Regions from separate parts of the Enterobacter sp. UPMP2060 genome, predicted to be linked through region 1. Evidence: predicted binding sites of a transcription regulator. Region 1 holds the regulator's gene; the other holds the start of a gene.

Evidence for each region. Region 1 encodes LexA, which represses DNA repair genes until DNA is damaged. Its sites were predicted from a motif close to TNCTGTATGTACATACAGNA; they were not measured.
Region 2: a site for LexA is predicted at 2,343-2,362, ahead of dinB (DNA polymerase IV). Genes of this name have one in related genera too.

The regions. Positions count from the first base shown of each region.
Region 1 covers NZ_JBSKJQ010000011.1:69,133-72,990, forward strand. Annotated here, with positions in the region: gene zur (zinc uptake transcriptional repressor Zur) at 1-296, shown strand, start outside; gene ACWKXN_RS18475 (CsbD family protein) at 369-578, opposite strand; gene dinF (MATE family efflux transporter DinF) at 699-2,036, opposite strand; gene lexA (transcriptional repressor LexA) at 2,100-2,708, opposite strand; gene ACWKXN_RS18490 (diacylglycerol kinase) at 2,817-3,185, opposite strand; gene plsB (glycerol-3-phosphate 1-O-acyltransferase PlsB) at 3,340-3,858, shown strand, end outside.
Region 2 covers NZ_JBSKJQ010000005.1:231,761-235,618, forward strand. Annotated here, with positions in the region: gene pepD (cytosol nonspecific dipeptidase) at 1-1,189, shown strand, start outside; gene dinB (DNA polymerase IV) at 1,267-2,325, opposite strand; gene nqrM ((Na+)-NQR maturation NqrM) at 2,435-2,638, opposite strand; gene nqrF (NADH:ubiquinone reductase (Na(+)-transporting) subunit F) at 2,638-3,858, opposite strand, start outside.

The sequences.
Region 1 (3,858 bases):
GATTCGTGCATAAAGTTGAGTCCACCAACAGCTACGTGTTGTGCCATCTGTTCGATCAGCCCACCCATACATCGGCGATGTTTATCTGCGACCGCTGCGGCGTGGTGAAAGAAGAGGCTGCGGAAGGCGTGGAAGATATTATGCATACGCTGGCGGCGAAAATGGGTTTTGCCCTGCGTCATAACGTGATTGAAGCGCACGGACTGTGCTCTGCCTGCGTGGAAGTGGAAGCCTGCCGCCATCAGGACGCATGTCAGCACGACCACTCTATTCTTGTGAAGAAAAAACCGCGTTAGCAGTAGTAAAAGCAAAGGCGGCTCATGGCCGCCCTCAGGGTGTACTTCCTTGTACTTGCGGGTATAGCCCGGTTACCAGCGGTAGTCGTTGCGTTTTTCCCAGTCGCCCACTTCTTTTTCCGCCTGGTCTTTTGCGTAGCCGTAACGCTCCTGGATTTTACCGACAAGCTGATCGCGTTTACCTTCAATGACGGTCATATCGTCATCGGTCAGCTTACCCCACTGTTCTTTCGCTTTACCCTTGAACTGCTTCCAGTTGCCGCCGATTTCGTCTTTATTCATCATCGTGTCCTCTTAGTTAAGCGTCGGGTCGTAACGTCCGTTACGTTCTTTTCTGCTGGACGTGATAATTATTGTAGTTAAGGATTCGGCAGTTGATTTGATATTCGGAATCTTTAACCGTCACGATATATCGTGACGTGAAGGGAACCAGGTATCGTTTTGCCAGTGGCGGTGCCAGATAAAAGCCAGCGATATCCCTCGCAGCGAGAGGAAAACGGCCAGGGCCAGCCACAAACCGTGATTACCCAGCCAGGGAAGCGTCAGCAGCGTCAGACCAAACCCGGCCGCCGCGACCGCCATGCTGTTACGCATTTCCGCTCCGCGCGTCGCACCAATAAACATGCCGTCCAGCAGATAACACCAGACGCCGACCACCGGTAAGATGACTTGCCAGATGAGATAGTGACTCGCCAGCTCGCGCAGCGCAGGAAGAGACGTAAGCAACGCGACAATTTGCTCACCAAAGCAGGCGTAAACCAGGCCGAACACCAGCGCCACCAGCCCAGACTGGCGGCAGGCTGCCCGCCAGACGTCCCTAAGCTGCCCGCTTTCGCGCGCCCCGTACGCCTGCCCGGAATGCGCTTCTACCGCATAGGCAAATCCGTCCAGCGCGTAGGCGGTAAAGGTCAGCAGCGTCATCAATACCGCGTTGACCGCGACGATTTCTGGCCCCTGTCGGGCCCCGAAAACCGTCAGCGCGCCGAAGCAGAGCTGAAGCAGCAGCGAGCGCAGCATGATGTCACGATTGAGCGCCAGCAGCTTACGGATATTGCCGCGCCATGCGGTTTTGAGCAGCGCCAGGGAGATCCCGCGCATCGCCAGCACGCGCCAGACCATCCACAGACCGATAATCAAGGTTCCGTATTCGGCAATCGCCGTCGCCAGCGCCGCGCCCTGCACGTTCATATGCAGGCCCATTACCAGCCAGACATCCAGCACAATGTTGAGAAGGTTGCCTGCCACCAGCAAAATCACTGGCGCACGGGCGTACTGCACGCCCAGTAGCCACCCCAGCAGAACCAGGTTTGCCAGCGAGGCGGGCGCGCTGAGCCAGCGAATTTCAAGGAAACGGCGCGCCTGAGCCAGTACCGCCTCGCTGCCGCCGACAACATGGAGCGCAAGGTCGATCAGGGGCGTACGTAATAAAACGATTAACACTCCCGCGCCAAGCGCAAGGATCAGCGGCTGGACCAGCGCGCGCGCCAGACGCAGCGGATCTTTTGCACCATAAGCCTGTGCCGTGAGCCCGGTGGTGCTCATGCGCAAAAAGAGCAGCAGCATAAACAGGAAGCTGGTTGCCGTCGCGCCAATCGCCACGCCGCCAAGATAAACAGGCGAATCAAGATGACCAATAACGGCAGTATCGACCAGCCCCAGCAAGGGCACGGTGATATTGGAGAAAATCATCGGCAGAGCGAGACGCCACAATGCCTTATCTGATTCCGTCAGCAGTGACATGAAAAATACCGGGAGTGGAGAATGAAGCAGGCTACAGCGGCGCCATAGCCTGTCAGGAAGAGATTACAGCCATTCACCGTTGCGAATGACCCCAACCGCCAGTCCTTCGATAGAGAAGTTGTGTTCGCGGAGATCGACCACAATCGGGGAGAACTCGTTGTTTTCAGGCAGCAGCTGAACGGTGTTACCCTGTTTTTTCAGACGCTTGACGGTAACTTCATCATCAATGCGCGCGACAACTACCTGGCCGTTACGCACATCCTGCGTTTTGTGCACCGCAAGCAGATCGCCATCAAGAATACCGATGTCTTTCATCGACATACCGCTAACGCGCAGCAGGAAATCTGCGCTCGGTTTGAACATGCCAGGATCGACCTGGTAGTGGCCTTCAATATGTTGCTGTGCCAGTAAAGGCTCACCGGCGGCAACACGGCCTATCAGCGGAATGCCCGTCTCTTCTTCCACCAGCAGGCGGATACCGCGTGACGCGCCTGAAACAATCTCAATCACGCCTTTACGCGCCAGCGCTTTCAGGTGTTCTTCGGCAGCATTCGGAGAACGGAAGCCCAGACGCTGCGCGATTTCCGCACGCGTGGGTGGCATACCCGTCTGGCCGATATGATCCCGGATGAGATCAAACACCTCTTGCTGCCTGGTCGTTAACGCTTTCATTCCGCCCCCTGGGTGTATATACAGTTATGCTGTGAGTATATACAGTCAAAGGCGATTTTGGAACCAAAAACTGCACAAAAAACCAGGGACTTAATTATTCCTCGAGGCTCATCGGAAATGCGACCAAAGCAGCGTGACCCAGGTGATAACGGCAGTGATAATCGCCAGCAACACGGCAGCAGAGCCCATGTCTTTTGCGCGGCCAGAAAGCTCGTGGAAATCTGAACCAATGCGATCAACAACGGCTTCAATAGCGCTATTAAGAATTTCCACTATCATCACCAGAAGCACGGAACCGATTAGAAGTACGCGGGTAATAGCATCAACATCAAGGAAACAGGCGATGATCACCGCGATGATAGCGGCGACGCCCTCCTGGCGAAAGGCGGCTTCGTTGATCCACGCGGCACGGAAACCTTTCCATGAATAGCCGGCGGCTTTGATGATACGCGTTAACCCAGTGGTATTATTGGCCATTAAAAGAACCTTTTATGAAAAAAAGCGTCAGTAACAGGAACTGTAGCGCGTTTCGCTACAGCCTGAAGTATGACGGGTAACAACAGAAATTTTGCGCGCTTTCTGTTATCCTTGCGCCGCAATTGCATTATTAACCAGAGGCTTTACATCGTTTATGTCCGGCTGGCCACGAATTTACTACAAATTACTTAATTTACCATTAAGCATCCTGGTAAAAAGCAAGTCTATCCCAGCAGAACCCGCGCTGGAATTGGGGCTCGATACCTCGCGTCCTATTATGTACGTTTTGCCTTATAACTCGAAGGCAGACTTACTGACGCTTCGCGCCCAGTGTCTGGCGCATGACTTACCGGACCCGCTTGAACCGCTTGAAGTTGACGGTACGCTGCTGCCGCGCTACGTGTTCATTCACGGTGGACCGCGCGTGTTTACCTACTACACGCCAAAAGAAGAGTCCATCAAGCTGTTCCACGACTATCTTGACCTGCACCGCAGCAACCCCGATCTGGATGTGCAGATGGTGCCGGTGTCGGTGATGTTTGGTCGTCGTCCGGGCCGTGAAAAAGGTGAAGAGAACCCGCCGCTGCGCATGCTTAACGGCATCCAGAAGTTCTTCGCGGTCTCCTGGCTGGGACGCGACAGCTTTGTGCGTTTCTCCCCTTCCGTTTCGCTG
Region 2 (3,858 bases), on a different contig from region 1:
CTTCACCAAAGACCCGATTCAACCGTACATCGACGGCGACTGGGTGAAAGCACGCGGCACCACGCTGGGCGCGGATAACGGCATCGGTATGGCCTCTGCGCTGGCCGTGCTGGCCGACGACAGCGTTGAACACGGTCCGCTGGAAGTGCTGCTGACCATGACCGAAGAAGCGGGCATGGACGGCGCGTTCGGTCTGCAGGCGAACTGGCTGCAGGCGGACATCCTGATCAACACCGACTCTGAAGAAGAAGGCGAGATCTACATGGGCTGCGCGGGCGGGATTGATTTCATCTCTACCCTGCCGCTGAAGCGCGAAGCGATTCCTGCGGGCTTCCAGACCTTCAAGCTGACGCTGAAAGGGCTGAAAGGCGGCCACTCCGGCGGTGATATTCACCTGGGTCTGGGTAACGCCAACAAACTGCTGGCGCGCTTCCTGGCAGGCCATGCGGCCGAGCTGGATCTGCGTCTGGTAGACTTCAACGGCGGTACACTGCGTAACGCGATTCCGCGCGAAGCGTTCGCCACCGTAGCGGTTCCAGCGGCAAAAGCGGACGAGCTGAAAAAACTCTCCACCATATACCTGGATATCCTGAAGAACGAACTGTCGGCGAAAGAGAAAAACCTGACCGTGGTGCTGGAATCTGTTTCTACAGATAAAGCCGCGCTGACCGCGCAGTCTCGTGACACCTTCGTTCAGCTGCTGAACGCGACGCCAAACGGCGTGATCCGCAACTCTGACGTGGCGAAAGGCGTGGTGGAAACCTCACTGAACGTGGGCGTGGTGACCATGAGCGACGACAGCGCGGAAATCATCTGCCTGATCCGCTCCCTTATCGACAGCGGTAAAGAGTACGTGGTGAGCATGCTGGAATCTCTGGGCACGCTGGCGGGCGCAAAAACGTCTGCCAAAGGCAGCTACCCGGGCTGGCAGCCGGATGCAAGTTCTCCGGTGATGGCGCTGGTGCGTGAAACCTATCAGCGTCTGTTCAACAGCACGCCGAACATTCAGGTGATCCACGCCGGTCTGGAATGTGGTCTGTTCAAGAAACCGTATCCGGACATGGACATGGTATCCATCGGGCCAACCATTACCGGTCCGCACTCGCCGGATGAGCAGGTTCATATCGAAAGCGTCGGTCACTACTGGACGCTGCTGACTGAGCTGCTGAAAGCGATCCCAGTTAAGTAATACCCTTACCCCAGCCCTCTCCCACAGGGAGAGGGTGAAAAACGTAGGTCCGGTAAGCGTAGCGCCACCGGGCTTTTTTACAACCCCAGAACCAGCTGGCGCTCTAGCTGCGGATCCAGCAGCGTAACGTGCAATCCCACCAGCCTCACCCCTCGCCCGCCACGGCGCTCTTCCCATGCCTTTTTCGCCGTCGCGATAAGGTCGTCTTTATTCAGACGCGGCCAGACGTGTTCCTGCGTGGTCTGCTGGAAGTCATTGAATTTTAATTTGATACCCTGGCGGGCAATCAGCAGGTCCGGCTTCACCTTGCTTAAGCGTCGTTCCAGCTCAGGGTAAAGCTGTTCCGTGATAATGGTTTCGCATTCGGACCAGTCATGAATATCTTCAATGAGGGTGCGCTCAACGCCGACGGATTTCCGCAGCCGCTCGCTGTTCACATCGCGATCGTCAATTCCCTGGCTGCGCTCCCACAGCACGCGGCCAAACTTTCCAAAGCGCTTGAGCAGCATGGCGAGATCGCTTCGCTGCACGTCTTCGCAGGTCCGTAGCCCCATGCTTTCCAGCTTTGCGGCGGAGACTTTTCCCACGCCGGGGATTTTGCCGAGCGGCAGCGTTTTCAAAAACGCCGGCACCTCGTCAGGCGTGATGACGTATTGACCGTTGGGCTTATTTAAATCGGAGGCGATTTTGGCGAGGAATTTAACGGGCGCGACGCCCGCCGATGCCGTCAGATTCAGCTCGTTGAAAATAGTCTGGCGGATCTCCTGCGCCATCAGCGTGGCGGAGCCGTGGCAGTGCACGCTGTCGGTCACATCCAGATAGGCTTCGTCCAGCGACAGCGGCTCTATCAGAGAGGTATAGCGGGAGAAGATTTCCCGAATATGGAGGGAAGCCTCTTTATAGGCTTCAAACCGGCCGGGCAGAAGCGTGAGATGAGGGCAAAGCTTTAAGGCCATCGCCGTTGGCATCGCGCTGCGCACGCCAAATTTGCGCGCAGGATAGTTGGCGGTGCTGATGACACCACGCTGAACGCGGCTGCCGCCAATGGCGATGGGAATATCCCGCAGCGCCGGGTTGTCACGCATCTCCACTGCGGCAAAAAAGCAGTCCATATCGACATGGATTATTTTGCGCATAGTAAGCCCTCACTCATCACTGGATAAGTATACAGTAAACAAATAAGGGTTGAGAAGCAGATGTGAGAACGCCGGGTGGCGGCTTTGCCTTACCCGGCCTACAAAAAAATTAAATAATGCGCTGCTGCTCGCGGGCCATCCTTTTCTTCCGCGCATCGCACGGTTCCGGGCAGTCGCAGACCTTTTCCATCCCAATAGAGGAAATACCGCCGCAGCTGCCCTGAATGCTTTTCCGCTTAACGATCCAGCCTAACGACATGCCGAAGATGACAAGCACAAACACCACAAAGGTTGCCAGAAACGTCAGCATCATCAGCCTCCAAAGTCATCGAGCATGATGTTCTCATCTTCGACACCGAGATCTTTCAGCATCTTAATCACGGCGGCGTTCATCATCGGCGGACCACACATATAGAACTCGCAGTCCTCAGGCGCCGGGTGCTGTTTGAGGTAGTTTTCATACAGCACGTTGTGGATGAACCCCGTATAGCCCGTCCAGTTATCTTCCGGCTGCGGATCGGAAAGCGCCACATGGAAGGTAAAGTTCGGGTTTTCACGCGCCAGCTGTTCAAACTCATCTTCATAGAACATCTCGCGCAGCGAGCGCGCCCCGTACCAGAAGCTGATCTTACGCTGGCTCCCCAGCCGCTTGAGCTGGTCAAAGATGTGCGAGCGCATCGGGGCCATACCGGCACCGCCGCCGATAAAGACCATTTCCGCATCGGTATCTTTCGCGAAGAACTCCCCGAACGGGCCGGAGATCGTCACCTTATCACCAGGCTTCAGGGACCAGATGTATGACGACATGACGCCCGGCGGCGCGTCCGGCACATTCGGTGGCGGCGTGGCGATACGCACGTTGAGCATGATGATGCCCTTCTCTTCCGGGTAGTTGGCCATCGAGTAGGCGCGCAGCGTCGGCTCTTTCACCTCAGATACAAAGCGGAAGAGATTGAATTTGTCCCAGTCGGCGCGGTACTCATGCGGCACGTCAAAGTCCGCATAGGCCACAGCGTGCTCCGGGCACTCAATCTGAATGTATCCTCCGGCGCGGAACGGGACATGCTCGCCTTCCGGCACCCGCAGCTTCAGCTCTTTAATAAAGGTGGCTTTGTTATCATTAGAGATAACCTCGCACTCCCATTTTTTGACGCCGAAGATCTCTTCCGGCAGCTCAATCTTCATGTTCTGGCGCACCGCGACCTGGCAGGCCAGACGACAGCCCTCTTTTGCCTCACGCTTTGTGATATGCGCCAGTTCGGTTGGCAGAATATCGCCGCCGCCCTCTTTTACCGTCACGCGGCACTGCCCGCAGGAACCGCCGCCGCCGCAGGCTGAGGAGACAAAAATGCCGTTACCGGAGAGCGTGTTGAGCAGCTTGTCTCCCGCCGGCGTGCGGATCTGATTCTGCGGCTCGTCGTTAATATCAATGACCACGTCGCCGGAATTCACCAGCTTCGCGCGCGCCGCCAGAATAAGCCCTGACAGCACCAGTACAATCAGCGTGAACATCACCACGCCAAGGATAATTTC